DNA from 3 places in the Aneurinibacillus thermoaerophilus genome. Region 2 is predicted to be linked to each of the others. Evidence: predicted binding sites of a transcription regulator. Region 2 holds the regulator's gene; each other region holds the start of a gene.
The links. The regulator Rex, encoded in region 2, represses fermentation and respiration genes when NADH is low (regulators of the CRP and FNR family bind a similar motif). The targets are predictions, from matches to a motif close to TTGTGAAATATTTCACAA.

Region 1: K3F53_RS10205 (DUF1641 domain-containing protein) is a predicted target of Rex. The motif match lies at 4,781-4,798, and genes of this name have one in related genera.
Region 3: hcp (hydroxylamine reductase) is a predicted target of Rex. The motif match lies at 8,176-8,193, and genes of this name have one in related genera.

The regions. Positions count from the first base shown of each region.
Region 1 covers NZ_CP080764.1:1,961,164-1,971,321, reverse strand. The annotation lists gene K3F53_RS10230 (glucosaminidase domain-containing protein) at 1-11, shown strand, start outside; gene K3F53_RS10225 (helix-turn-helix domain-containing protein) at 306-872, shown strand; gene K3F53_RS10220 (YhfC family intramembrane metalloprotease) at 876-1,574, shown strand; gene cydS (cytochrome bd oxidase small subunit CydS family protein) at 1,775-1,882, opposite strand; gene K3F53_RS10215 (cytochrome d ubiquinol oxidase subunit II) at 1,896-2,909, opposite strand; gene K3F53_RS10210 (cytochrome ubiquinol oxidase subunit I) at 2,906-4,267, opposite strand; gene K3F53_RS10205 (DUF1641 domain-containing protein) at 4,877-5,464, shown strand; gene K3F53_RS10200 (TetR/AcrR family transcriptional regulator) at 6,026-6,616, shown strand; gene K3F53_RS10195 (FAD-dependent monooxygenase) at 6,673-7,941, shown strand; gene K3F53_RS10190 (alanyl-tRNA editing protein) at 8,228-8,962, shown strand; gene K3F53_RS10185 (TrmB family transcriptional regulator) at 8,993-9,802, shown strand; gene K3F53_RS10180 (AzlC family ABC transporter permease) at 9,884-10,158, shown strand, end outside.
Region 2 covers NZ_CP080764.1:1,254,950-1,265,107, reverse strand. The annotation lists gene K3F53_RS06790 (AAA family ATPase) at 1-1,321, opposite strand, end outside; gene K3F53_RS06785 (hypothetical protein) at 1,314-1,835, opposite strand; gene K3F53_RS06780 (RNA-guided endonuclease InsQ/TnpB family protein) at 2,117-3,295, opposite strand; gene K3F53_RS06775 (cell wall elongation regulator TseB-like domain-containing protein) at 3,424-3,912, opposite strand; gene K3F53_RS06770 (hypothetical protein) at 4,050-4,235, shown strand; gene K3F53_RS06765 (amidohydrolase family protein) at 4,324-5,625, opposite strand; gene K3F53_RS06760 (redox-sensing transcriptional repressor Rex) at 5,671-6,384, opposite strand; gene dinG (ATP-dependent DNA helicase DinG) at 6,311-9,214, opposite strand; gene K3F53_RS06750 (tetratricopeptide repeat protein) at 9,327-10,158, opposite strand, start outside.
Region 3 covers NZ_CP080764.1:1,398,131-1,408,288, forward strand. The annotation lists gene K3F53_RS07435 (DUF4855 domain-containing protein) at 1-213, shown strand, start outside; gene K3F53_RS07440 (S-layer homology domain-containing protein) at 238-1,302, opposite strand; cyclic di-GMP riboswitch class I at 1,655-1,747, shown strand; gene K3F53_RS07445 (transposase) at 1,855-2,022, shown strand; gene K3F53_RS07450 (hypothetical protein) at 2,249-2,461, shown strand; gene K3F53_RS07455 (acyltransferase family protein) at 2,553-3,608, opposite strand; gene K3F53_RS07460 (hypothetical protein) at 3,774-3,950, shown strand; gene glmS (glutamine--fructose-6-phosphate transaminase (isomerizing)) at 4,541-6,376, shown strand; gene hcp (hydroxylamine reductase) at 6,772-8,058, opposite strand; partial or broken gene K3F53_RS19885 (transposase) at 8,356-9,556, shown strand.

The DNA.
Region 1 (10,158 bases), 710 kb from region 2:
AAATACAATAAATCATTAAACTCTAGTAACACCCAATATATCAAAGACCGTTTTTTTCTCATATCGGTGGGGGGTTCGCCTGTTTTTTTGTAGGAGGTTAAACAGGCGAAAGAGGATCTTTGATAGCTATTGGGTGTTTTTTTGTAATGATCAGATTTTTATCCAGTATTATATGGTGAATGGTCTGACTGTTTTTCTTGCTTTGGTGTAGAAGTTGCTGCTGATTGTGATTTACTTTAAGGATTGACAATACTAGTCAATTTTTATTATCATTATTAATAATAATAAAAAATAGGTGAACAATAATGAAACAGTCAAAGGCAGACTTACTCCTTCATCCAATCCGACTGCGTATCGTTCAAGCTCTCATCGGTGGTCGACATCTAACGGCTCAGCAATTAATAGAGTTGTTACCAGATGTCCCGCAGGCTAGCTTGTATCGACACCTTAATAAGCTTTTTGAAGGAGATATTATTTATGTAATCGATCAACGTCAAGTGCGTGGAACAACAGAGAAAGTTTATGCACTGATGGAACAAGGAGCAAATTTGACAAAGGATGACTTAGCAGACTGTAGCCGTGATGAGCATATGTTATATTTTTTAACTTTTTTAGCTTCTCTTCAATCTGATTTTCAAAGGTATCTTCAGCAGGAACAGTTTGATTTGGAAGCAGATGGGGTTAGCTATCGAAAGGCTACATTGTACGTAAATGATGAGGAGTTTTCTCAATTGATAAAAGCGCTTCGTTCCGTTGTTGAACCATTTTTTAAAAACCATCCTGCCCCGGGTCGACGTCCCCGGACACTTTCAACGATCATCATTCCTCAGCCGGAACAAACGTCTTCAAATGATAATAGAGAAGGGGATTAATTTATGCCTAAAAATGAAAATGCTTTATCTGATCAATCACTTCAAAACATTGCTCGCAAGTTTCTCTTTGTTATCCCTTTTTATCTAGCTGTTCCTCTATCAATCGGGATTTTTTTTCACTATGTGTTTGGCTACATTCATTGGAAAGCATTTGGTTTGGGTGCTCTTGGCTGGGTGGTTGCGCTTATGTTGCGCGGACCAGTCACTGTACTTATGAAAGGATTGCCCAAAGAGAGAGCCATGCTTTACATTGGTTTATCTTCTGGACCTTTAGAGGAAGGGGTTCGTTTGATCCTTTTGTTGCTGACTGGATCTTCTTTTTCTTGGGCTCTCTCAGTTGGGCAAGGATGGGCTGCGATTGAAGTATTGTTTACCATTATCAATGGATTGGCTTTGATCTATGTTCTTCAGCAAAATGACGAAAAGGCGATTCAGGCAAAAGAGTTTTTAGAATCACAAGGAACGCTTTATTTAAATCCATGGTGGGGTGTGGTTGAACGGATCTTTGCTACTGCCTTTCATATTGGAGCGACCCTGCTTATAGCGAAAATCCCCTTGCTAACCTTGATTCTTCTTATTGTGCATAGCTTGTTTAATCTTACCATTGTCTGGATAGCCCGTAAAAACATGATTTTCGCACAATTATTAGCAGCAATTGTAGGTACGGGATTACTAGTATCTGGATTCATTGTGTTCAGATGATAGTGAACGACTCACCGCTTAGCTAACGCTTGAAGCGGGAGTCGTCTTGGCTTATTACGTTAAATCTAATGCTTAACTGAATCAAATAAGTCAGATTTGAATATCCTGCTGAGGACTGCTTTATTTGCATTGGTTCAGCGGGTAGCCCCTCGATTTGGGAACAGATATCATGTTCGATCGATTGCCAGTTGATTTTTGTTTTATTTGATATGCTTTAAAAACTTTCCTTTGGCTCCCCATATAAACATGCCAATAACAGAGAGGGCTACTACGAGAATGGGCGCATACGTAATCAGAAATTGTTGCATCGTATCTTCCTCCTTATCGTTGACCTTGGACGTATTTTTTATCGAACAGAAACAGTCGCAACAACAAATATAAAGAAGGCAGAAGCAAGCACAATCCGGCGATAAAGGCGACGATGAGCGCGATAGCCATCGTTTGATTCGTAAATCCATCATAAATGGTTAAGTAAGGATACAATAGGTATGGGTAATGGGAGAATCCGTAGCCGAAGAAAGCAAACCCGTATTGTAATGTCACAAGACCAAACGCGGTGCCGTACCGCTTTTTCTTATAGAAAAGATACACTGCGGCCGCGAAACACAGAACGGATAACACAAATACCCAGGCGATGTCGAGCATCCGCGCAAAGTGCATGGAATTGTGCTGCTTGAGTGTAAATAGTACGACAAACGCGGCTAAAATTGATGGCAAACTCCAGAGCAATGTATAGATGCGGAGCAGTGCTGTTGCTTTTTCGTCCCCGGCAGCATGAGCATAATAGGTCAAAAAACTGGCCGAGATAAACAGTACGCTAACAATGGCTAACAATACCACACTCCACGAATAAGGACTGGCAAACAGTTTGCTGTATAGCAAGCGTACGCTTTGGTCTGTTACTTCGATGAAACCTCCTTCGGATATCGTCAGTACGGTTGTAAATGAGGCGGGAATGAGAATACCGGTTACACCATACAGAAAGGTATAGAGTTTATTGTCTTTGGCCCCGTATGTGCCGAACGCATAATAGGAGCCGCGAATGGCAAGCAACATAATTGAAATGCTGGCCGGAACCAGCAGTGCCGTGCCATAATAGTAGGCGGTTTTCGGGAAAAAGCCCACGATTCCAACAAAGAAAAACACAAGGAATACATTTGTTACTTCCCATACTGGCGATAGGTAGCGTTGAATGACTTTGTGAATAATATGCTTTTTGCCAGACCAGTCGCTGTATGTGCTGAAAAACCCGGCACCAAAGTCGATCGAGCCGATGATGACATAGCCGAACAAGAACAGCCAAAGAACCGAAATTCCAACCAATTCGAGCGTCATACGTTCACCTCCTGTGAGGCGTTCATTGTTTTGAGTTCATGTTCTACCGGATTGTTTTTAAATATTTTCCGTAAAATGAATGTACTTGCAATGGCGAGTAGAACATAAAGGATAATAAAGAAGATGAGCAGCACATCCACATAATCGGCGGTTGTTGCGCCAGCTACTGTTTTCATGTACCCGCGCAAAATCCACGGCTGTCGTCCTACTTCAGCAAAAATCCAGCCGAGTTCAATGGCCAGGAGCGCAAGCGGGCCCGACAATAGCACAAGAAACATGAGCGCTTTATGATACAGATTGATGTTGCTACGTTTCTGTTTTTGTTTCCACAGTACAAGATAGGTGAAAGCAACGATTGTCAGCAAAATCCCGATGACGACCATTAGGTCAAACAAATAATGTATATAGAGCGGGGGGCGTTCATCTACTGGAAATTCATTCAGGCCGGTTACTTCAGCGGAAGGGCGGTTATGCGCCAAAATGCTTAACCCGTACGGAATCTCGATCCCGTTTTTGATTTCGTTGTTCTCATCCAATGTACCGAATAAGATCAGCGGAGCTTCTGGTTTTGTCTCAAAATGCCATTCGGCAGCCGCTAGTTTTTCTGGCTGATATTCGGCCAGAAATTTTCCAGAGAAGTCACCGACTACGATTGTAGCTAAGGAAAACACAAAACCAGCAACGAGCGTCAAATGCAATGCCTTCTTATGGTACACATGCGTTTTTTTGTTGCGTAACAGATGATAGGCCGCAATGGACGCCAGCACGAAGGCCGATGTCATATAGGCCGAAGCCAGTACGTGAGCCACTTTCGTAGGCATTGCTGGATTAAACATGGCCACGAGCGGTTGAATATTCGTAATGACCCCGTTTTTGAGCTCAAAACCTTGCGGCGTGTTCATAAATGCATTCACAACAGTGATGAAAAAGGCAGACAGCGAGGAGCCGATCGCGACCGGGATCAGCAAAAGAAAATGCTTCATTGGTTTTTTAAAGCGATCCCATGTATATAAGTAAATGCCAAGAAAAATCGCTTCAAAGAAGAAGGCGAATGTTTCCATGAACAAAGGTAAACTGATCACCTGACCTGCCAGTTCCATAAATTTCGGCCACAGCAGGCTCAATTGCAAACCAATGGCCGTTCCGGTTACGACGCCGACAGCTACGGTAATGACGAAACCCCTTGTCCAGCGGCGCGCCAGCAGGATAAAATGCGGATCGTTTTGTTTAATGCCGATCCATTGGGCCAGCGCAATCATTAATGGAATGCCGACACCAATGGTGGCAAACAGAATATGAAACGCCAACGTCACCTCGGTCAAAATTCGGCTGTATAATGTTGCATCGTATGCAAACATGACAATCCCCCTTATTAGCGAAACAGTCGACCAAGCATCGACAGGAGCATAACCATTGCCACAGTTATGGAAACCATTAGTAGATATCTTTCCTGTTTTCTAATCATAAGGTATCCTCCTTGTATGCCCCGGGGTGTTTACCTGTATTGTACAGAAAAAACGGGAAAAAATTGCGGGGAAGGTATGGCAACTTTTCAAAAGTTATGTTGACATTGTGTGAATGATGCTTTCTCCTTTTCAAAGCTCCTATTTGCAATGTAAGCATTATTCTAATATATTATTTAAATAGGGGATTGTAGTAATTAGCTTACATATTTAAGAAGGGCTGTTTGGCACATAATGGAATCCTCCATAATACGGTTTGCGTATAGTTATACTTTCTGGCTGTTTGCAACAGGAGTATAATAAACTTGGGCTAGTTGGATTTTATGTAACCGGTCTCCTTGTGAGCCTTTTCCGTTTCGCCATATGCGGGAGCGATTGTTACGTATGAGCAGGCATGTATCTTAGAGATTGTGAAACTAATCACTAAGGATACACTCCTTATGTAGCAGAATCGAATGGTGAAAAGGTTCACGCAAAATGTTTTTGACGAAAGGAAGAGAATAAATGGACACAGAAATTAAACAGCAAAATTTGAAGCAAGATTCAGCTCTATGGATAAACGAGCTGTCCAACCCGGAAGTTCAAGAAGCATTGGCTATGCTTATTCAGAAGCTCCCTCAAGTGAAAGAAGCAATCGTAAAAGTGGAACAAGGCGTAGAAGTGGTTTCAGCTTTTGCCAGTGATACCGATTCTATTAATTATTTGGCTGAACGCGTGGATAGGTTCTCAAAACTTGCTCTTAACAAGGAAAATATGGAAGCCCTTGCGGTTATGATTGAAAGTCTCCCGAGAATTGCAAAATGCGTAACGTTGCTTGACCGATTATTTTCGACCATTGAACCTCTCATCACAGATAAGGAATCCTTGGCATACCTGGCAGATACGGTTAAACTGGTCACCACGCCAGTGACGGAACGTGTTCAAGAGGGCGTATCGATCGTGAAGGAAGCAAAGGAAAGGGCAGCACAGAATCAAACGAATATATCCATATTTGGCCTGTTGAAATTGTTAAAAGATCCTACAGTTCAGGATGGACTAAAATTCGTTCAGGCTTTGCTGGAGGTTTTATCAGAAAAGAAGGTTGTCAAATAATTTGATGTAATCCTTGTTCTGAACGTTGTCTGATAAGAATTTATACGATATTCTTCACATGAATTCAAACAGGCAATGGCGAACGGAAAAATGAAAAATGATTCAGCCTGTAAATCCTGTTCCTTGCAGAACCCTGTCTTCAATCTGACACCAACACATTCGTTGGTGTCTTTTTTCTCGATATTTATTTAGGTAATAGTAACATAGATAATCACTGGTTATATAAACGTGATGATAAGCCAATTTTCATTTTTCCTACCAATCAAAAGTAACTTGGTGGAAGAGCCGGAGGCGATATCTGAAGCGGTGGTTGAAAGACCGGAGTTGGCCGAACATGGAAGGAGACCGCTTTTTTTGCTCGTGAAATGTAGAAAACAATAATTTGATCGTGTAGAACGGGTCGGGGATCAGAATATAAGCTTTTCTTAAACAGAACCCTGTCAAGTGTTTGGTGAATTCATTCATGAATGGAGGATATAATTGACAAAATAGAAAATACACAATATTATTAAGTAAGTACTTAATTAATTGAATCTTAGTTTCTGCAAAGGATGAATCGCAATGAAGATGAGAACCAACCGCCAACTAAAGGCTTTAGAAACGAAAAACAGGCTGATCGATGCCGCACTCAGAACGTTTTCACGCAAGGGCTTCAGTCAAAGTACGACTAAAGATATTGCTAAAGAAGCGGGGGTTACTGACGGTTTAATTTATCACTATTTTCAGTCGAAGGAAGATCTGCTTTGGGCGATCTTAGATAAGTACACGCTCCTTCATTCTTTGCAAGAAGTGTTGAATAAGATGGACAATCAGGCATCGCTTGAGCATAATCTGACGGTTTATTTCCACTCATTGTTTCGCAGCTTGCACGAGCAGCAAGATCTGATTGTTATGTGTTTTGGCGAGGCACAACATAATTCTGACGTTCGCAAACGGCTTGAGGGGGTTATTCGACAAGGTGTGGAACTGTTACATGCTTATCTTGCACCCCGTGTTCGAGTGGCAACGCATGATCTGCTGATCGCCATCCGTAATATACAGACCGCCATGGTTCTTTATTTTCTGATGACCGATCGGTTCGCCGATAATGAAACGGATCGTAATAAATATATTGAGACATCCGTTCGCCAGTTTTTAAAAGTTTTACAATAATTTTTTTACAATATTTATTTACTAAGTATTTAATTAATTAAATGGAGGTTGTCCAAATGAAAAGTACAGAGATGAGTAAGTCAACCCCACTGAACAGATTTGATGTTGATGTAGTCGTCGTCGGAGCTGGACCGGGTGGCTGCATGCTCAGTTATTTGCTTGCCCGGAGTGGGGTGAAAACCGCACTTTTGGAACGGCACAATAGTTTGGACCGTGAATTTCGAGGCTATTTTTTTCAACCTTTAGTGTTAAAGCTATTTGATCAGCTCGGATTGCTGGAAGACATTTTACGCATCCCACATGAGCGCGTTGATATGTTTAAGTTTGTGGATCACGGAAAAACGTTGTTTGAAGTTCGTTTTGACGAACTTGAGCCTCCTTACAATTACGGGTTAAATATTTCGCAGCCTCCGTTGTTGGAATATTTCATACAACAATCTTCTCGATTCTCGAATTTCACCTATTTTGGCGGAACGACAGCAAAGAATTTAATCAAACGAGGTGATTCCGTACATGGAATTTTGGCGATAAACCAAGAGGAGGAGATCGAACTGCACAGCCGGTTAGTGGTCGGCGCCGACGGACGCTATTCCACGATTCGGAAACTGGCGGACATAAGCCAAACGATGGACAAATTTGAGTTTGACTTTGTCTGGTTCGATATGCCCAAAGCCTTGGGAAAAGACTATCCGTTGCAAATAAAGATTGAGGACGAAGGTATGCTGATCTATATTCCGAAAGGAGAGGATCAGGTACAGGTCGGTTGGGTGATTAAGAAAAAAACATATCCCGAGCTTGTAAAAAAAGGAATCGATGATTTTATTCGCACATTGATTGTCATCGAGCCGGATTTGCAAGACGTGTTGCCTTATCATCTTAAAAGTTTCAAGCAGTGTTCTGTCTTGGACATTCAGGTAGGGATGACAGATACATGGGTGCGGGATGGACTGCTATTGCTTGGAGATGCGGCTCACATCGCTTCGCCGTTTTCGGGACAAGGAAACAGTTTGGCGATTCAAGATGCGGTCATAGCTCACGACTCTATCATGAAAGCGATGACTACTCAAGGATCTGGTGTTTTGCAAGAATCCTTTTTAAAAAATTACGAGCTATACCGCAAACCGGCGGTGGCGGAAATTCAAAGAATTCAAGCGATGCAGGCCCGCTTGATTGCAATAAAAAATCCGACCTTTCTCGGATTGCGTCGTACGGTCGCACCCGTGGCGCGGCGTACTTCCCTCTTTAAGAAAATGAGGGATAAAATTGCCATGGGAGTTCAGAAGATAGAAGTGAATACATCGTTCTTTTTATCCCAGGAATCGTGAAAGAACATGGATAGGGAACGATTCGATTCCCCTCGTCGCTTTGATTGAAATGCTTGACATTTTGGAAGTGTCTGAATTATAGTGGGTAATAATATAACTACTTATATTTGGACGGTTTATTTTTGATACAGGAAATAAAAAAATAAGTGGGTGGCATTTGACAAGTGTAGCTATGTGATATACATAGAGTCGCCCGAAAAACGGTTCACTTCGTGTTGAGCCGTTTTTCTTCCGTTCATTTTAAGTAGTTAGTATAATAACTCCGAAAGAGAAAGGGAGATGACCCTTGACGAAGGAATTATTTTTGACCGACAGCTATCGAAGGGAATGTGAAGCCTCCGTTTTAGAAATCGCGGAGGACAAGGTAATTTTGGATCAAACCGTTTTTTATCCTACAGGGGGAGGGCAGGAGCATGACACTGGCATGCTCGTACAAGGCGAGCAGATGTTTGAGGTCTACCGGGTGAAACGGGAAGGGGGGCGAATTGTTCACTATGTGAGAAATGCGGAGAAATTGGAAAAGGGCCCTGTCTTTGCTCGAGTTGACTGGGAGCGCCGCTACGGACTGATGCGGCACCACACACTTTTGCACGTACTCAGCGCGGTCGTTTACAAAAAGTACGGCGCGTTGTGTACCGGTAATCAAATTTATCCTGACCGAGCCCGCATTGATTTTAACCAGCTTCACGATTTGACACCGGAGCAGCTTAACGACGTCATGGAAGAAACAAATCGCATAATTGATTCGGATTATCCGATTTCGTACCGCACGGTAAGCAGGGAGGAAGCAGAAAATATTCCCGGCATGATCAAGACGATGGTCAGCCTGCTTCCGCCCTCTGTTACCCATGTCCGTCTTGTCTCTATTGATTCTGTCGATGAACAAGCATGCGGAGGTACGCATGTGAAACGTACCAGAGAAATTGGTCAAATGGAGATTACCAATGTAAAAAGCAAAGGAAAAAACAACAAGCGCCTGGAAGTGAGAATTATTCATGCTCCACAGGAGGTACGGTCATGAACACGAACGTAATGATTGGGTGTGTGATATATGGAGGAAATCTTTAAGGAACTGCAAAAGTTTGGTTTTTCGCTGTATGAGTGCAAAGCTTACGTTAGTCTGCTCAAGGTTCATCCGGTAACAGGATATGAAATCAGCAAGCGTTCAGGCGTGCCTCGATCAATGATTTACGAGGTGTTGGGGAAACTGATGGACAAAGGCGCTGTCCATCTTGTCCCTTCCGAACCGGTAAAATACTCCCCGGTACCCGCTGATAAGTTAATCGACCGGTTGAGGAAACAATTCGATCGCTCATTTTCCTATTTAGAGAAAAAACTGACCATGCTGCAGCAGGAACGGGAAATGGACGTGATATGGCATATTCGCAGCGACGAACTGGTCTTGAATGAAATGACAGAGATGATCGGCAGGGCCGAAAAGGAGTTATGGCTTTCCGTCTGGGAACCGCAAGTTCCGATGATTCAAGAGGCGGTAGAACGACATCTTCGGGAAGGGGTTCATGTCTTCTCCGTTCTTTTCGGGGCGCCGGACATAAAAATCGGGGCAACCTTTCACCATGATTACATGACGCCTGAAGTCGTAAAAGAGCGGACGAACGGCCATTTGACGATTGTAGCCCGAGACGGCCAAGAAGTGTTAATCGCCAATTTTTCGGATGAATCCACCTCTTGGGCAGTTAAGACACACGATCCGGTGCTCGTATTAGTTGCGACAGAATATATTCGACACGACATTATGATCGAAGAAATTACCGCTGAGTTTGGTTCAGAAAGGTTGGATGCACTTTGGCGAAATAACCCCGATTTGGTTTATGTCGTGAGGGGAAAACGGTTCGACTAGCAGAGAACCGTTTTTTAACACATGCATGTTAGTGTTTATAACAATAACTTCTTATATAGAAAAGTTCTCAATGGAGGAATCATGAGCGAGAAAGAAGTTTACTTGGATTACCCGACAAGTAACGACGAAAGTTTTATTCAAGGTGTGAAGGATTGCTTGCCCACGGTATTAGGTTATTTGAGCATCGGATTTGCTGCTGGCGTGGTGGAGAAAACGGCCGGTATGTCCTTGGCTGAAATTGCTCTAATGTCTTTACTGTTGTATGCTGGTTCGGCTCAGTTCATCGCTGCCGGGATGATGGCAGCAGGTAACCCGGCTACAGCTATTATTTTCACCGTGTTTTTTGTCAATTTGCG
Region 2 (10,158 bases):
CATGCAGCGCCTCTTTGCTGACCATCTCCATTTTTACAATGCCAAGCTCCGACAAGCCACTGTCAATAATTGTGTTCACCAAACGAAGCGCCTGTTCAAAATCGTTACGGGAACCGGTGCTACGGCCGCCGTAAATCATCTCTTCCGCCACCGCGCCACCGAGCGCAATCATAATCTGTTGTTCAAGGTTCTCCAAGGTGTACAGGTAGCGATCCTGCTGCGGACTTTGGCGCACATATCCCAGCGCTTGGCCGCGCGGACGCAGAGATACCTGGGACACGGATAACGGACGAACAACTTCGGAGACAATCGCATGTCCGAGCTCATGGTTGGCCACACGTTCCCGTTCTTCCGCAGTTGATTCTCTGTCCGTCTGTTCACCCATCATTACCTTATCAATTGCCTGAGCAAAGTGACGCTGCGTAATTACTTTGCTTTTCTCACGGAATGCATAAATCGCCGCTTCATTGGTTACACTTTCTAACTGAGCACCGGAAAAATTAAACGTATCGCGTGCGATCGCTTCAATATCCACATCGTCTGCGAGCGGCTTATTTTTCACATGAATCTCGAGAATTTGCTTACGCGCTTTCATATCCGGAAGATCGACTACAATTTGCCGGTCGAAACGTCCCGGGCGCAAAAGCGCGTCATCTAGCATGTCCACCCGGTTGGTAGCCGCAATCATCAGAATGCGTGGATTTTCAGAAGTCGTAATACCATCCATCTCTGTTAATAACTGGTTAAGCGTCTGGTCATATTCGCGATGCTGGTTCCCTTCGCGTTTCCCGCCCAGCACGTCAATCTCGTCGATAAAAATAATCGCGCTGTCCTGATTATTCTTTTCGGCTTTTTGCTTTGCCTCTTTAAACAAATCGCGAATGCGCTGCGCGCCGACTCCGACGTACATTTCAACGAACTGGGAGCCGGAAGCCGCGACGAACGCAGAGTTCGTATAATTCGCTGCCGCTTTGGCCATCAACGTTTTCCCGGTGCCTGGAGGTCCGGTCAAAAGTATGCCTTTCAGCGGACGAATTCCGTATTCTTTTAACGCATCTTTGTGAATCAGGAAATCAAGCGCCTCCATCAACTCTTTCTTCGCGCGCTCCTGTCCGCCGATTTGCTTAAATTTTACTGTCGTTTTTGGCGTATCCAGCGCGCTTTTCTTCTGTGCAATAGGCATGCCGCCTTGTCTCATTATCAGAAACGCAATAAAACTAATAACCATCGCTACAATAATTAACGGAGCTACATTGATACCAAGAAATACAAGAAACACGATGATAACCGGTACCGCACCGATGATGATCTCTTTAACCATTCCGGCTCACCTCTCGCTCGCGCGGCAATACCGCATAATACGGACCTTTGCCGTCATTCAAATAAATGTACACATTCTGCTCGTCCATATAAGAAGTTGCATTCTTTAAACGATGCTTTTTTTTCATTTCTTCAAGCGCGATGGGAATTTTTGAATATGTGTGAAGTTCCATCGCCTCCGCAACGGCAAAAGCGTTCTCCTCCCAAATCTTCTGCAAGGAAATATTTGGAGAATAACATTCTATTTTTACCGTTTTTCCGTTTGCCTTATCCGATGCAATTTTCTTTATCGTTTTATAATCTTCGGCAAACTTCTCCGGATCATTAAACGAAACATTAAGGGTAATGGCATCACGGCCGACAGTAATGTTGTTTAGCTTTACGCTTTGCATTGCTGCAATTTCATTGGAGATTGGTTTTTTCACAAATTGATTTTGAAAGACATACCAACCCCCAAATAACAGCAAGCTGCTCACTAAAACGGATAAAAAGATGGGTAATGCACGTACCTTCATTCCCTACCCACCCCTTTCTACAGAAGTGATATATACTTTGTATATCACGTAGTATATCACAAATATATCCCCATTTGGACAAGCTTTTTTTTCCGGAATAATGATGAACCTCCCCCATTTACCATAGGTTGAAGTGGGGGTTTCTGAACTATCCACCTCGATAGAACAGGCGATCAGCGGGTTGTCGCTGATCTCACAGACACGTGCCGTCTGCGAGGGGAATCATTCAGCAACACATCCTTACGGGCGTGGGTCGGAACAAACCATCTACTACTTCTCGCTTAGGCGATCCGTAGATACGTGGGTTTCTGAATTTCAAACGGCAAGGACTGAATCTGATTTTCATACAACACTTTGGACAGTAGATTCGCCGCACCGTGAATGTCCCGATGTTGGGTATAGCCGCACGAACAGCGATACATACGCCCACGCACGTTCTTTTTCGCCCCGCAAACCGGACAGGTTTGCGATGTATAACGTTCCTCGCGCTTGTGGAGCATGATGCCTTCCGCCTTCAGTTTGTACGTTAGGTACTTCTTTACTTTCCCAAACTGCCACTGGCTCATTCGCTGATTGTGGCAGCGAGAACGTTTCTTTTTCTTCTTTCGCTGGACACCTTCGACGTCTCCAAGGTAGACTTCGTTCACTTGCTGGGCGACCACCCATTCGACAAACTGTTTCGTCGTTTTGTGCAAGGCATCCTGTAACTGGCGTTTACTTTTAGAAAGAAGATATTGTTTCGCCCGATTGTACCGCTTCCACTGACGGCTGTATTTCTGGCACTTGCTCATTTTTCGCTGAAGCTCTGCAAGCTTCTTGTTACGCAGGCGGTGAATGCTTCGGATTTTTCGTCCGGTCACAATGAGACTGTCTCCAGTTGTTGCGACGGCTGCAAGCGTATGAATTTCACCCGGGTCAATGGCGCATGTATGCGAACCCGGCGGGTTCGGTGCTTTCTTGCCATCGTCGTAGGTAAGACACAGATGCAGGCCCCGGTCGTAGACGAGTTCAATCTCTTTTACAGTTCCAGCGGGTAACTGAGTCACACGAACAACGAGCGGTGCTTGACGCTTGCCTTCCCAGATGCCGCGACTCAACGAAATGCGCCCGTTGGGATGAATGGTAAAACCGTCCGCCGCCCACTTTGTGTTGAAATACTTCTTTTGCTTATATGGATAGCGGACGTTCGTGTACCCTTCCTTTCGGGCCTGATGTGCGCTATCTCGCGCCCAAAGATATTTGTGGCACACAGCTTGTATGCTCTGGCTGTGCATTGGAAAACGACGCTTCAAGCGTTTTTGTAGTTCGGTTTTACCGATCCACTGCCCGGTTTGCTGGTGGTAGACTTTCGCTTCAGCCAAGCACATATTCCACACCTCTGCCGAGAAGCGATTTAAAGCAAACAGGGCATCTATGGTGGAGCGGGATGCAGTAAAAGCGACTTTTGCAGTTCGAATCATTCGAATCCCCTTCTTTCTCACTACGAACGTACATTCCTATTATACAACGAATAGAAGGGAAAAAGAAGCGCGATTCATCCCCCACCTACGCCGGAGGCGTGGAGGAAGGGGACTTCTCGCGTGTTATGTTAAAAATCACCTTCTGCAATGGGCACTCGATATACCTTCAAAAATTTACCGGTATACATATCAATGTAGTAATAGTTCAAACTATTGTCTCCATCTTCAAATAATACTTCCCACATCTTCTGCTTCCCCTGCTTGGCTGGAATGATATGGATAAGCTGGAAGTTCGGGTATTGTTTAGTTAATGCTTCGATAACATTCTCTTCAGGGATGAGACGGGACATTTTCTCCACTTCCCCTTGCTCCCCCTGAAACCAGGCCACAAGTTTTTCTCCTGTTTGCGTCTTTCCTCTGACAACAATATAATCTTCTGTTCCGTAATACACGTCAACGGAAGTGACCTCATTTATCTGCGTCCGTGTCAACGCAAGTTCCGTTCCACGCTCAATAATGGCATGTTGCTGTCCGCGCAGATGCAAATAAATGAAAGTCGCCACGCACAATGCCGCAACAAGTAAAACAAACAGCCCATATAGCCAAAACTTTTTCATAAGTTTACCCTTACCTGTTTTCCGTATTTTCAAAGATGTTCCACGCCGGAGCGCGGCAGGGGAATCAAAAAATGCTAAACATACTGCCTTTCCCCCCCGGAAATACTAAGCGTAAGCGCAGGAGGAGGTGAGCGGGTGTGAAGCAACCGCACCTTGCGCGTCTTTTTGAACAATTGCCGGAAGAAGTGGCCAGGCTATTGTCGGATGAACGAAATCCTTCATGGATGCTTCTCTCCTCCCCGTTTCGCCATGCGGGAGAAGATGATTTTGCATCTCTCCGTCAGCCGAACCTTCATTCTTGGATCATAATGGAACGGCCTTAAACCACAGGCAAGGATTCGCATTTTAATTCCCCTACCTATCCATCTTCCATTGTCCCTGCCGCAAACGGCGGGGAATTTTTTCTTTCCCTTACTTTTTCTCCAGTCTGGCAAACATCCGGTTTGCGTTTTCAATAACCGCTTCCTCATCCATCGTCAAACATCTGCCGTCTTTCACCAGTTGCACGCCTTGAACGAATACGTCTTTTACATCCCGCCCGCTCGCCGCGTATACCACATGCGAAATCGGATCATGCGACGGATGGAAAAACACCCTGCCGGAGTCGAGAATAATAAAATCTGCCTGTTTGCCGACTTCCAACGATCCAATTCGATCCTCCATAAAAACCGCTTCTGCGCCATAAATCGTTGCCATACGCAGCGCCTCCGTCGCCGGAACGAGCACCGGATTCTGGCGGTGACCCTTGTGCAAAAGCGCCACCATTTTCATTTCCTCAAATAAATCAAGGTTATTATTGCTTGCAGAACTATCCGTTCCAAGCGAAACACAAATCCCCCGTTCCATCATGTCCGGCACGCGTGCAATACCGCTGCCCAGCTTCAAATTACTGATCGGATTGTGTGATACTTTTACATCATATTTCGCCAGCGTATCCAATTCCTCATCCGTTAAATGAACAGCGTGCGCAACGAGCGTCGGCCTGTTAAATACACCAAGCTTCTCCAGATGCTCTACCGGACGGGTGCCGTAATCGTTCACATTTTGCTGTACTTCCCATTCCGTCTCGGACATATGAATATGCACCGGCAAGTCCAATTCATGGGCGCGTGCCACAATCCGCTCAATATAATCCGGAGGACAAGTGTAAGCTCCGTGCGGCGCCATCATTGTCATAACGCGCCCGTTTGCCGCACCGTTCCACTTCGCGGCAAAAGCACTCGCCTCTTCGAGTTTTCTCGTTTGTTCTTCCGGCGGGCAAAGTCCGATAACGCCGCGGCACAAACGGGCACGCATGCCGGATGCGACGGTAAGCTCAGCTACTATGTCCATATGATCATACATGTCCACAAATGTCGTCGTACCCGTCTTCAGCATCTCAACAATAGACAAAGAAGTGCCCCAGCGCACATGTTCTTCGGTAAATTGCGCTTCCAGCGGCCACATTTTCGTCTCCAGCCACTCCTGTAGCGGCAGATCATCGGCATATCCACGCAAAAGCGACATGCCGGTATGCCCATGCGTATTCACAAGGCCCGGCATAACAATCCGACCCTGCGCGTCAATCACTTCACCGTATGTGTCCAATTCTTCCGGCGTTGGCCCTACATATGTAAGAACCCCATTTTCAAATGCGATGGCTCCGTCATAGATGACTTCATTCGTGTTATTCACTGTAAGCACTGTTGCATGAATGATAATTGTTTTCATAATATGTGAGGCGCGCGGGAAGCGCGCCTTCCCTCCTTACTCTATTTTTTATAAATAATACGCCAAGCTATGCAGTTCCATCGTTACATCCGCATCATGGACGCGAACGTTTTCCGGCACGCGTAAATTCGTTGGTGCGAAATTTAGAATGCCAGTAATACCGGCGGCGACAAGGCGATCGGCCACCGCCTGTGCTGCGTCCGCTGGCACCGCAATAATGGCAATGCGGATATTCTTTTCTTTTACCGTATTCGCCAATTCTTCCAATGGTTGAATCATCATATTTACGATTTTTTTACCGATTTTATGCGGATCTGCATCAAAAATAGCGACAATTCGCATACTATCTTTTAAATAAGCGTTGTAATTGCTAATCGCATGTCCAAGATGCCCCGCTCCGACCAACAAAACGTTAACCTGCTTGTCAAGCTTAAGAATGCTTTTGATTTTTTCCACAAGATAGTTAACCTCATAGCCAATCCCCTTGCGGCCGAACTCGCCAAAGCAGGCAAGATCCTTGCGAATTTGTGCCGGGTTTAAATCAAGCGCTTCGCCAAGCTGCTGCGATGAAACGGTACGAACGTTCATTGCTTTTAAATTGTTCAAATAACGCAAATAAACGGGAAGCCTTCTAACAACGGCTTCGGATATTTTTGGCACTTTCACTTTTTGTCCTCTCCTTCTTACCTTACCCCCACTGTTTTGGCTCGGTCGCTTCCTCCTTGCTGTTTCTTTCTGCGCTTTTTGTTCTTGCGAGCCAATCCGAAATTTCGGGTAATAAATCTTCCGTTGGCTTCACAATTACGTTTGTCTCAGGTAACGACTGAAGAAATAGCCGGCCATAGCGAGCATCGATAACGCGTCGATCATAGATAAGCACGACCCCCCGGTCCGTTCCTGTCCGCACAAGGCGACCGAATCCTTGCTTAAACCGGATGAGCGCTTGAGGCACGGACAACTGCATGAAAGCATTTTTGTTTTGCTGCTCCAGCTGCTGGTTACGCGCTTCAACAAGCGGATGATTCGGCGGGACGAATGGAAGGCGAACAATTGCAAGGCAGGATAGATCGTCGCCAGGAATATCAACACCCTCCCAAAAGCTGCTCGTGCCAAGCAATACACAGGCTTCCAGGGAGCGAAACTGCTTGGTTAATTTGCTGCGGCTACCGCTGTCCACCCCGTGTCCCAGAACAGTAATGTTCGCTTCTTTTAACCTTTCTTTCAAATGTTCATATACGCCGCGCAACATCGCATATGAAGTAAACAAGACAAGCATTCGCCCTTTCGTTGCAACGGCCACCCGTGCCAGTGAATCTATTAGCGCGCGGATAAATTGTTCTTCCGAGGAACCTTTGATATTCGGTACCTCACTCGGGATGCAAACGAGCATCTGTTGCTTATAGTTAAACGGAGAGGAAAGCACGATGGTACTTACTTTGTTCTCCGCGAGCAAGTCCGCAAGCCCGAACCGTTCCGTCGCGTAAGCAAAAGAAGAATTGACGCTTAGCGTAGCCGAAGTAAGAATGACAGATTCTTTTTTGTTGAAAAAACGCTCGCGCAACGTGCTCGATACATCGATCGGCACGCGGTGCAAATAAATCGTTTTGCGGGTTGTGCGCGTGTCAAGTTCAATCCAATAGACATGCTCTTCATCTTCTGTAAGCAACATATGATGCAATAGCTCCGCGTATTCGAGACAATCCTGCACAGCCCCGTTTAAATCAGTCAAAAGTCCTTTCATGCCAATCGGCGCGTCATCGCTTTGAATGTTTGCGTAAATCGCCTCCAACCTCTTGCCGATGGCAAGCAATAAGTCCACGCTGTTACGCACGGCAGAAACAACGGCGCGTCCCCAGCGGCTCGTTAAGTGCTCCTGTTTATAACGAAGCACCGTATGCCCGATTTCTTCACTTTCTTTCGCCCGCTGGTGGGACCACTGATAAAGCAAATTGTACATCTCACGGATCGTTTCTTTTCCTTCGCGAATTTGCTGATACGCCGCCTCAATAAGATGTTTGCTTTCCTCATAATCAGCTATACTCCAAGCCCGTACCGCCTCTTCTACTTCTTCAAGCAGCCCCACACCGCGATCCGGGTGCAGATGATGCAGCATACCCTCCAGTTGGTAGGAAGAGATAGTATCCCCTAAATGACGACTTGCTACGTCGTCAAAGTGATGCGCTTCATCAATAACCGCATACTTATACGATGGAACAATTCGATGCTCCGAATTCATGTCGGTGAATAAAAGTGAGTGATTCGTTACGATGACTTCTGCTTGCTGAGCTTTGCGCCGCGCATGGTGATAATAGCACCGCGAAAACCAGGGACACTGTCGGTTCAAACATGAACCCGCGTCGCTCTGCACCTGTTTCCAATATACCTGTCCGCCGGACGGGAGGCTGATTTCTTCCACGTCGCCTGTCTCTGTCTCCGTCAACCAGACAAGCATTTGCGACTTGCTTAACTGAATATCGTAATTATCCTGCTCTTCCTGTAGACTATGTGAAAACTTTCGCAGGCATAAATAATTATTTCTTCCTTTTAATATGGAAATACGCGGCGCATCATCGCCAAATATCGCCTGCAAAATCGGCAAATCACGTGTGTACATCTGCTCCTGCAGTTGAATCGTATGCGTGGAAACAACAACGACCTCTTCCTGCTGCTTCGCCCAGAAGACAGCAGGAATTAAATACGCGAGTGATTTACCTGTTCCTGTGCCTGCTTCTACCATAAGATGTCGACCTGACGCAAATGATTCGTACACCTGTTTCATCATCGCAACCTGAGCAGGGCGCAACTCAAAGCCGGGCATACATTTTTTTAATAACCCCTGCTCCCCAAACAGACCATCGGCAAACCCATCAAAATCAATCGCTTGTTCCAGTGATCTGCCACTTTCTTGTTTGATCGCTTTTCTCTTTTTCAAGCAGATTTGGTGAATAACTTCCAAATCTGTTCCTGGTTCGTACGTACCTTCACGAACTTTTTGGTGTTCAATGTCCGATAGCAGCATCTGAATATCGGAATGAAAGAGTCTGCTTAGCCTTTGTAGATGTTGAATCGTAACGAGCGGCAGATTGCGTAATTTCTCAAGCAAATGCAACAAAATATGCGCAGTCGCCTCGGCATCGGAATCAGCCTGATGCGGATGTTCATGCATAATGTCGAGACTAACTGACAGATCGGATAATCGATATCCTTCCTGTCTTGGAAGCAACAGACGCGATAGCTCAACCGTGTCAATCAAAGGTCCGGTAAACGGATGATATCCCGCTTCCTGCAACGCATTCTGTAAAAACGCCAGATCAAAAAAGACGTTATGAGCCACAAACACAGCTCCATCTAACATCTTCAACAATGGCGGCAGCACCTCCTCTATCATCGGAGCATGCACCACCATGTCATTCGTGATACCCGTTAAATTCTCAATAAAAGGGGGAATTTCAGTCTGCGGGTTAACCAAGGTTGAAAACCGTTCCGCAATTTTACCATTCCGGATAAGCACCGTACCGATTTGAATGATTTTATCCCCCTCTTTCGGTCGATTGCCCGTCGTCTCAAAATCGACCACAACAAACGTGTTCAATCGTTTCACCTCATCATTTTCCGCTTCCTTCGCTTCTCCAAAGAGAGGGATGCACTTATTATTTTCTATCACTCAGAAAGGAAGTGCAATATAAAAAAAGAAAAACCGGTGCTTATGGGGCCGGAATAAATTCTTTCCACCTTTCGTACGCCTCTTCATGGGCGCCATCAGCATAGTGAAGAAGTCCGGCATACAATCCGCTCTCCCGAATTACGCCGGCCCTGTGGCTGAGTGAAAAATATTCTAGCGCTTCTTCACGTTTGCCCTGCATAAGCAACAGCCGTCCTTTCAAATACTGACCAAGTGCCCGTATATGTGCGTTTTGATCTTCGGATAGGTTGCTTATGATTTCTTCAGCGGCAACAAAGTGGTGTTGTTTGAGCAAAGTTTCCACCATGCCGGCTCTTGCCAACGGATGTTGATATTTACGCGCCGTCTGTTCAAACACCTTCCATGCCCTTTCCGCCTCTCCTTCGCACAGCAGAATCCAAGCGTATGAACACGCGTAATCCGGCTGATCCGGAGACAGAGTAAGCGCACGTTTCATGCAGGCAAGTGCCTGTTCTTTTTGGCCGGACTGCCAAAGCGACCAGCCCAATCCATGCCACACCGATGCATCGGCACGTGACGCAGGCAGCATCTCACGGTAACAACGGGCCGCTTCCTCGAACTTTCCAGTCTGCTCATAAATGCGGGCGATCGCTTGGTGTTGCTTTCCCTGATATGCAAGTGCCTCGGCGCGCTGAAGCAGCGTGTATGCTTCATCAAAGCGATGGCTTTTTGCGCAGCATGCACCAAGCAACAAAAGCACATCCACATCAGGAGCCGTCCCTCTAAGCAATGGCCGAGCAGTTTGTATCGCTTCTTCGTACCGACCGAGATGGCACAGTGCAAGCGCTTGGTTATATCTGGCGTCTGCAAACTGGTCGAATGCCCCCAGCGCC
Region 3 (10,158 bases), 140 kb from region 2:
AACTGGAAGCTGCTTGAGGATCCGAAATACGTGCGAGCATTAAACGAGTATCTTGACCTAGGTCGCCTTGTGGGTGCGGAACACCCAAGCGTGTTTGTATACGATGGGGAAGGAGCGATCGATGCCTTTTTCCATGATGGGAATTCACAAAAACTTGGCTATGTGAAAGAAAAGCTACTTGCCTACCTTTTATCACCGTCACAAGAAGAATAAAAAGAAAGAGGGCGATGGGCCCTCTTATTTTTTTACGTGTTTTTGGATCACAATGTTGTTGATTTCAATTGTTTGTGAAGCTGTGTCATAGTACATATCCCCGACAATCGTACCTTGATCTTTGGCCATAAGCATAACGCTCCAATCGGCGCTTGCTGGAAATTCCAGATAAGCAGGTACGTTTGACCGGGCATTTCCGGCAATTTCTCCGCTGTACCATTTGTCTGAAGCAACATGATAAATAAGCGTTTGATGTTCCGAAAGGGAAGGCAGGTAGATGCGCAATGTCCCGTCATGCGTCACTTCTATTTTTTGAAACGTTTCATATAAACGTTTTGCCCAGAAATTGATCGCATTGTAATCTCGAATTTGGCCCCGCTTGGGAAGGATAGCATTTTGTGCTTTGTGCAAGTTTGCGACTACTGTTTCAGGGCTGCTGCTAATGAAACGGGTGACAGCAGGATTGTAAGACGGTTGTTCCGGCATTTTTTGCATGGTGGATGCGATGCCAGTGTCGTGGGCCATTTTTAGAAATTGAACCGCTTCCACTCGGCTGACTTTTTGGGAACTTCCGTATCCTGCGATGGTTGATTCACCATCCATGCCTTTCGTAATGCCGTGCTCATACATGTAAGCGATAGCGCCTTCGTCATCGTAATGGTGGCCGCCGGCAGCGGAGAAAAGGCGCGCAACTTGGATACGTGTCAGCGCGTCAGCGCGTTTGGCCGGATCGTTTATGCCTGCTGCCGGAAGATTATATTCACGCGCGAGCGCGTATACTTCCTCTGTTGTTCCTGTTCCCAGCTTGTCCCGCGTGTCAGGGAATAGGCGCATCATCATCGTAAGAAACTCAGCTTCTGTAATCACTTCGCCGGGATTAAAGGTTTCGGTCTGCTTTTCATTCAGTATTCCGGCCTGTGCCGCCCAGGGAAGGGTTCCATTTTTCCAGGCCCAATGGTCGCGCGGCACGTCGGTAAATATACCAGATGCGTCCAGCGCGTAGGCCGGAGGCGCGGAAGCAGCCATGATACCAGCTGCGAGAATAAGTGCGGTGGTTTTTAGCTTTATCTTGTTTGTTTGCGTTGTCATCTTCTCTTCTCCCTTTCTATGTACTAAATATGTTGCATTCATATATTAGGCTCTTCATATATTCCAATGTTTGTTTCAACCTTATTTTCCTCCACTTTCTATATATTTTACCTTATATTTGGCCCTACACCAAAACATGTTTTGCAAAGAGCAATTATGTCATATGTGTGGATGAAAAAAAATATGAGAGAAAATATTCATTTCCTTTCCTTGCAATTCTATCTTTTTTATGCATACTTTGGACTATAAGGCCTATAATATTAATTTTTTTTAACATTATAGCTATGATAATCGACAAATACTGATAAATTTGTTATAGTAATAAATGACTGTAAAGTTATATAAATGCATGCTTCGATAATGGCAAACCCACTGAAAAGTGGGGACGCAAAGCCACGGGCCTACCGTTTATGCTGGCATAAACCATGGCAGCCGGGTTGCCGAAAAGCTGGGGTTATAAATAAATGAATAGGCATATAACCACGGCTGTTTCGCGCACGAAAGAGCCCTTTTTTATTTTCTTTTCAAAAAAACACAAAAAGGAGACGAAAGATGAAACGACAATATTCTATCCAATTCAAACATCAAGTAGTGAAAGAGGCTTTAGAGGTAGAAAGTTTAAGTATAGTCGCGCGTAGACATCGCTTAAACTCCCGCATCATTTATCGCTGGGTTCGCGAATTTAAGGAAGGAAAATATTCACTGGCGCAAAATAAATAGTGGATAAACACGCACGTTGTCTTTTGGCTTTTTGAAAAAATGGACTCCAATGGTATTATCTGAATTTTTAGTTCTATTCATTATTTTTTGCTTATATGATAAAAAGTTCTCTCAAGGGGGAGAACTTTTTATTTTCTGTTGTTTAAAGTATTAAAATACTACGTATTAATAAAAACACGGATGGTTCTTATGTGATTCGGGTACAGTAAAAACGGAGGTGATAGCCGTGGCCATTGGACTTACGAACAAGCAAATCGCGGAACGGCTTTCCGCCGCTTTTACGATCGAAGAAATGAAAGAAGCTGTGCAGGCATTAATGGTGGAGAACAATCGTCTCATTGAACGGCAGTTGCACACAATGTTTCAGGAATATTTAACAGAAAACCATTACGAAATAGACGATGGGATAGAAGACGGGATGCAAATTAGATTTCATTAAAAACGGCGAATGCCCTGCTTTGGGTGTAGAATGTACGACAAAACAAATCCTCCTGCAATTTTCCAGGAGGATTTGTTTTGTGGCGCATCGTCTATCCATCAAGTTTCCTCGCACCAATTGCATTTGTGGCTTTTTTTTGTTTTTGGCTTGTCAGCCAGCTGAAACCGCGGTTTACCAATTGGGCACAAATCGCCGACACAGCGAATGTAACTGCATAGATGCTCAGCATATACAGCGCGGATATAGCTTTGTGATGAAAAATCCATTCAATGGTAAAGTTCGTTTCCATAAACTTGTTAGCGTATATAATAAATGCTGGATGTAGTAAATAGATATAGAATGTTAAACCTTTCTGAAAGCGCAGGTGCAACGCATCCACAATATAATGCAATATCGCCGCGCTGGAGACGAGCAGCGCAAATGTTGCTAAGACAAATATTAGATGGTTAGCTGTATATAGTTTAGATGACATAACGAAAAAGTACATAGTAAATCCGGATAGAACCAATAATCCAATAAGAACAATTTTATGCTTTTCCATAAACATAAACATCGGTTTACGATACCAGTACAGTAAGTGTCCTAAATACAATGTAAAAATCCAAGTCGGTAAAAAATGACGTATACCTAGACCAAACCAGCCATGTGCAATTATATGAATATACATATATTGTATGACAAAGAAAAGGGTGATAACCAACAGAATGTTTTTCTTCATAATTAAGCGGCGGAAAAGATAAGCGAATACATAATACTGGCAAAGCATAAAAATAAAGTACAGGTGCCCTGCGGTTTGACCGGTCAAAACATCCTGCCAGTCTTTTTCGTTTGTCGGTATGCCCTTTTTCATAATAATAAAGTACAGCACACTGGCAAACAGAAAAGGAAAATAGATGTATTTTAGCTTTCCTTTAAAAAAGCGTGTGCCTGAAAATTTTTTTCCATCCAGACTGTGTGCAGTAAAAAAACCAGTAATAATTGCTAAAATCACTGTCCCGTAACGGCTAATCTGGTTCAAAGCTGTCTCCCAGAATGTCCACTCAATGTAATCGTCGACATCCGCAGTGTAATGACCGGCAAGTACAAGAAATGAAGAAAGCAGTTGCATCAAAAACAGTGAAGAGAAAAGTCTTTTATCTGAATACATAAAAATTCCTCCGGATTTTAAGTGCTCTACGCTTATCTATGCTCAGATTATACAAACATTTTATGTTAAGTCAATAAAAAATTCATAAAAGATGGAAAATTATACAATTATACAATGAGAATAATGGCAGGAGGAAAGGACAAGCTATAGAAGGAGGTGGCTATTATGTCCAAAAGAGTGAAATACAATATAACGTTGGATCATAAGCGACAACAAAGCACTCAAGCGACGCCTGGAAAACAGGATAGCGAATTTGCTAGCTATACCGATACTCAGGCGGTACGTCTCGATAAACGGCAGCCAGGCGGTGAGTCGCAAAGCAAATATCCGCGCCATGAATAAAAATGTAAGCTTCAGCTTTATCGGAGCTTTTTGCTGAAAAAGTCATTTTTTGTCGTTAAAAAGGTGGCAAGATCATAGTTTGATCATAATTTTGTAACTCATCTTTAATATGTAGTTTTTACAATATAGATGCATACTTCTTTTGAGAAAGCTATATATTTTGGTTGATATATTGACATTTGTATTGTGGGTTATCCCCTTGGCTTTTCCTTCGAACCGTAAAAGAATACGTATGTATCAATTCTAATGTATATGGCCATATACGGTAGCTGCTTAAGTCATAAATCAAAGGAGGTCGCTGCTGTATGGATTACAATGTTATCGTCATGAGCGGAATGGTGTTTTTGATCGTATGTTTATTGCTTGGAGCGGTTCCCGCCCTATTTTTCTATTTACGAAAAAAGAATGTGAATATATAGGCTTTGACTCCAAAAAATGCGCCTGTTCTTTTCACTTCGGGCGCTTTTTTCGTTCACACATCCTTAGTTTTTATGTGAGAATTCTTGACATAAGTAGTTTCATTCGCTAGATTCAGTGTTTTGAATCCGGTATAATGGAAAGACGAGGCACAAAGGAAAGGATGGAAACGTATGAGTGGCATTGTGGGTTTTTTGGGAAACCGGAGTGCTGTGCCGATTTTGCTGGATTGCTTGGATACGCTTGATTATCGAGGATATGATTCAGCAGGTATTGCGATTTCCAACCAGCAGCATGTCGAGATTCGGAAAACGGTGGGCCGGGTTAAAGATTTGCGCGCGCATTTGCTGCGTGAGCCCGTTATGCACGGTACGATTGGCATCGGCCATACGCGCTGGGCGACGCATGGCAAACCTTCGGAAGCGAACTCCCATCCTTTGACCGGCTGCGATCGCCGTTTCGTGGTCGTACATAACGGTATTATCGAGAACTATCCGCAAGTAAGGCGCTCTCTTATGGCACAGGGGCATACATTTAAAACAGAAACGGACACAGAAGTAATTCCACATTTGCTGGAAGAATACGATACAGGTGACCTAGAGGAGACGGTACGGAAAGTGTTACCTATGCTGAAGGGTTCGTTTGCGCTTGCCATTATGTCCGAAGCGCAGCCGGATACCATTATCGCTGTCTCTCAGGATAATCCGCTCGTGCTCGGAGTGGGCAGGAAGGAAGCGTTTTTGGCTTCGGATATTCCCGCCCTATTGCCGTACACAAGGGAGATTTATCCAATTAAAAACGGAGAAATTGCGATTTTGACACCGGGCAAAGCGACGGTAAAGCGGCTGGACGGAACAGAAGTGACGCCGCACTATTCGCTGGCGGACGAAACGGTTTATGATGTGCTGTTGCACGATTACAAACATTATATGATGAAGGAGATTTTCGATCAGCCGAAAGCATTGGAGGATATGCTGACGGGACGGTTGACGCCGGAAGGGGTGGATCTCCCGGAGCTTGCACAAATATGGACAGTGGAAAAGCTGAAAAATTTGCGTAAAGTTGATATTGTAGCGAGCGGGACATCCAATCATGCGGGAGTTATCGGCAAAAAAGCGCTGGAGCAGTTGCTTGATTTGCCGGTGGAAGTGTCTTATTCATCCGAATTTATCCATGAGCACGGGACGCTTGACGAGCGGAATCTGGTGATTTTGTTGAGTCAGTCAGGTGAGACTGCGGACACGTTATCAGCATTGCGCGAAGCGAAGAAGCATGGTTGCTCGACGCTGGCGATTACAAATACTGCTGGTAGTACGCTCTCTCGGAAGGCAGATTGTACGTTGCTGACGAAAGCGGGGCCGGAGTTTGCGGTCGCATCTACGAAAGCATATACATCACAAATCACGGCGCTTATTCTTTTGGCGATTTGGATGGCGCAAAGGATGGGAAGCGCTAGAAAAGAAGAGGTTTCGGAACTGCTTCAGGCGCTGGAACGCTTGCCGGGTGACGTTGATTCGACGCTCATTATGACGCATGATGCGATTGATCAGTTTGCCCAGCTGACGTATGATCAGGAGCATCTATTTTTAATCGGACGCGGATTGGATTATGTGTTGGCACTGGAAGGAGCGTTGAAATTGCAGGAAGTGGCTTACATTCACGCGGACGCATACGCGGCGGGCGAGATGAAGCATGGAACGATGGCGCTGATTACGCCGGGCGTGCCTGTGATCGCGTTAGCGACACAGGCGCGTGTGTTTGATAAGACGGTGAGCAATATTAAGGAAGTAAAGGCACGGGACGCGTTTGTGGTCGGGATTACAACAGTAGGTGACGATGTGCTCGCAGATGAGGTAGATGAGGTGATGTACATTCCGTCCACGCATTCGTTGTTGTTGCCGATTCTGGCGGCGATTCCGCTGCAACTTCTCGCATACTACGCCGGCACGGTACGTGGTCATGATGTCGACCGCCCTCGGAACCTGGCCAAGAGTTTGACGGTGGAATAGAAGGCAATTAGGGTTATTTGAACTTATGGTTTTGATGTTGTTTGACATTAAAGTCGGTAACCTAACATTAAAGATGGTAACCAATAAAACTCTTTAGTAAGCCAATCACTTAACTTTTTGTATAGGTTGTGCTTAGATAGGGATTTGCAACTAAAAGTTCACCAACAAACGTCGTGTGTGGTTTCGCATACGGCGTTTGTGAAGTGTTGCTCGTAGGAAAAATAATTGAGATGTAGCGGCATAGCATAACTTCGTCTTGATAACTGGGTTCATATGACCATTTACAAATAAGTTTCAACTATTCCGAGTTAACAGAAAGAAAAGAGTGCACCATGGTATTGTAGAAAGACCGATCTCTTAATCGTCGGATATGGTGCACAGTCATTACGTTCAATTCAGTCTAGCATTTCAGCCAAATCTTCTTGAGGGTCCCCAATTAACTTTAGATTAAATGTTTTTTGCAAGAAGTTTAATACACCTGGTGTTAAAAATTCCGGAGCCTTCGGACCAATTCGTATATCTGTTATTCCTAAGCTAAATAATCCAAGTAATATGGCAATTGCTTTCTGCTCAAACCAAGACAATACAATACTGACTGGCAACTCGTTGATTTCACATTGGAAAGCGTCAGCCAACGCGCGCGCAATTTTTACAGTGGAAATGGAGTTATTGCATTGCCCCAGATCAATATATCTTGGGATACCTGTATTTCCTACTGTTCCAAAATCAATATCGTTAAAACGAAATTTCCCGCAGGAAGTAGTTAAAATGACAGAATCATTAGGAAGCAACGTAGCTAATTCCCGATAATAATTACCACCCCGTCCGGGAGCATCACAACCGGCGATCACAAAAAATCTCTGAATCTTGCCTTCTTTTACTGCCGAAATAATTTCCGGTGCCAAACCGATCACCGTTTCGTGGTGATAGCCGGTGACCAGTTTCTGATCCGAGTCGATATTTGCCGATGGCAAATGCAAAGCTTTTTCGATGATAGGAGTGAAATCGTTATTTTCAATTTTCGTAACGCCTTCCAGCCCTGCTACTTCATAGGAGAAGAATCGGTCAGAGTAGGTTCCTTTAATCGGCATAACGCAATTGGTTGTTGCCAATATGGCACCAGGGAATTCTTCAAACAATTTTCGTTGATCATACCATGCCTTTCCGATGTTTCCCTTTAAATGAGGATATTTTTTCAATTCAGGATACCCGTGGGCAGGCAACATCTCCGAGTGAGTATAAATATTGATTCCTTTGCCTTCCGTTTGTTTCAGCAATTCTTCTAAGGCAAGTAAATTATGCCCGGTTACGACAATACATTTTCCTTCGATTTTATTTTGCGTTACAGTAATCGGTTGAGGTATACCAAATCGTTCTGTATGTGCACGATCCAACAATTCCATCACTTTGATCGCTGCCGAACCAACTTTCATGGCCATATCAATATGTTCTTGCAAATTAAAATTCACATTTGTTAAGGTAAAGTACAGAGCTTCATGGGTAATAGCATCAACTTCGGGATCTGTATAACCCAATTCCCTTGCATGTGTTGCATAAGCAGCAATTCCTTTGAGGGCAAATATAATCGTATCTTGTATGCTTGCTAGATCTTCATTTTTCCCACATACGCCGACTACTTTACAACCGCCAATCGCTGTTTGCTCACATTGATAACAAAACACGGATATTGCCTCCTTACTATTTTAATTCTTTTGGATTTAATTTCTTTTGTGTAATCTTTGTGTCTGTTTCCATTATACTTAAGAAATCATTTGTTCAGATGTGATAAGCATCACACTTTGTGATCTATTTCACAAACTAGACAAAATTTCAGGATCTCGTTATTTACTTTGAGCGTTTTGCATAATTTTCGCTCTTAGAGCCGCAAGGCTTTTTTAGTCACAAAAAAGGACTTCACCCCAACTTGTAGAAGAATACAGGTGACCAAACCCATTCCACTAAAGAGGAGGAAGTCCACTGTGTATATTCTACAAGAAACGCTATTTTCCTTTGAAGAATGGCTAAAACTTGAATCAAAAGAGCGATTAGAACTTTTTTCTCTTCTTTGGACTTACGTCCATATGCCAAACAATTAAAAAGTCATACCCCACAAGGAGCACCAGGATATTGCCGCGAAGCCATTCTACGCGCTTTTCTGGCTGCACCTATGGAAGGCATTACGACATTTACCATGCTGCATCGCCGCTTACAAACAGACTTACGCTTTCGTTATCAATGTGGTTTTCGTCTAGATCAGGATGCTCCATCTGTCTCTACATTTAGTCGTGTATTCGCGGATATGGTGGAAAAGCAGATAGCTGAGCAGTTATTCCACGACTTGGTTTCTTCCTGTCAGACCGAAGGTCTGATGATCACACAGCACTTGCTATTGATAGTACAGCGATTGAAGCGTATGAACGAAAACAGCCGAAGAAGGAGTCTGAAACCACAGGAAATGCCACGTGGGGTGCCAAGTTTGATACGTATGGCAACAAAATCACCTGGTTTGGCTACAAAATTCATCTTGCTGTGGATACGGAAAGTGAGCTTCCCATTGCTGTAGAAGTCACACCTGCTCATGTAAATGACGGCGACATGGGACCCGCATTGATGAATAAAGCGGCTAAAGTTTCAGATATCGACCTCGAATTTATCATGATGGATGCTGGCTATGACCAGCTAAAGAATTATGAAGCTGCCCATGAACTGAACGCACAAGCCATTATTCCGCTTAATTTACGAAATGAAAAAGAGCCACCGACAGGATTTTCCTCTAACGGAACACCACGCTGCTCCATGGGTTTTGATATGGTATATTGGGGAGCAGACAAACGGTACTTAAAGTTTCGCTGTCCTCATACCGTTGGGAAAGTTGACTGCCCACATGGTTCTGCCTGGTGCTCTCCTTCTGATTACGGAATGGTTGTTAAAGTGAATCCAAATGACGACTTGCGTCGTTTTAGCATTCCTCATCGGGATACGAAACGTTGGAAAGAACTTTATAACAAGAGAACAAGCGTAGAACGCGTTTTTGCCAGACTCAAAGAAAATCTAACGGTAAATCAACTTCATATCCGTGGTATTCAAAAAGTAAAAACGCAAGTTTTTCTGAACCTCTGTATTTTACTTGCTTCAGCCTTGGCTATGTCTAAAGCGTCTGTACGCCAACGTTGTGCATAAAAAGTAGAACAAAAAATTCTGCCCGTATGTCCTTGAACAGCTTTTAAATCAGGAAGCAACTTTAAAAAATAAAGTAAAATCAACTTTAGTATCGTATTCGCTTTTTCACTTTCGGTGAAAATTGCTATTTTGCAAAACGCTCATTTTGCAAAACGCTCATATAAAAGATTGCAAATGATTTTTTGAAGTAGTTTCTCTTTCTCAAAACAATATCAAATACTAAAATCACCAAATCAAATGTAGTTTATTGCCAAAAAAGAAAAAAATATAATAAAATAACTATAGGTTTACAATATCTAAGATAAGGAGTGATCTAATTGCCAAAATATTTAAAGGTGCTGTTGTGGTCAATTCTTGCATTAGTGATTATATTTTGTCTTATTGGCGTTATTACCTTTTTTTCATACACAATTTAATAAAACAACAAACAAGTATTCTTTTTGTCTATATGCAAACGAATAAAATAATATTTCAGTCAGCCAAACTTAGGGGTCTAGCTAAAGCTGTAGCAAGAGACTAAGTGCTAATACAATCTGACATGAGCGCCTCAAGTAGCTAAATAAAAGGCAGGAAAGAAATGGGGCAATAGGAAATACCATGAA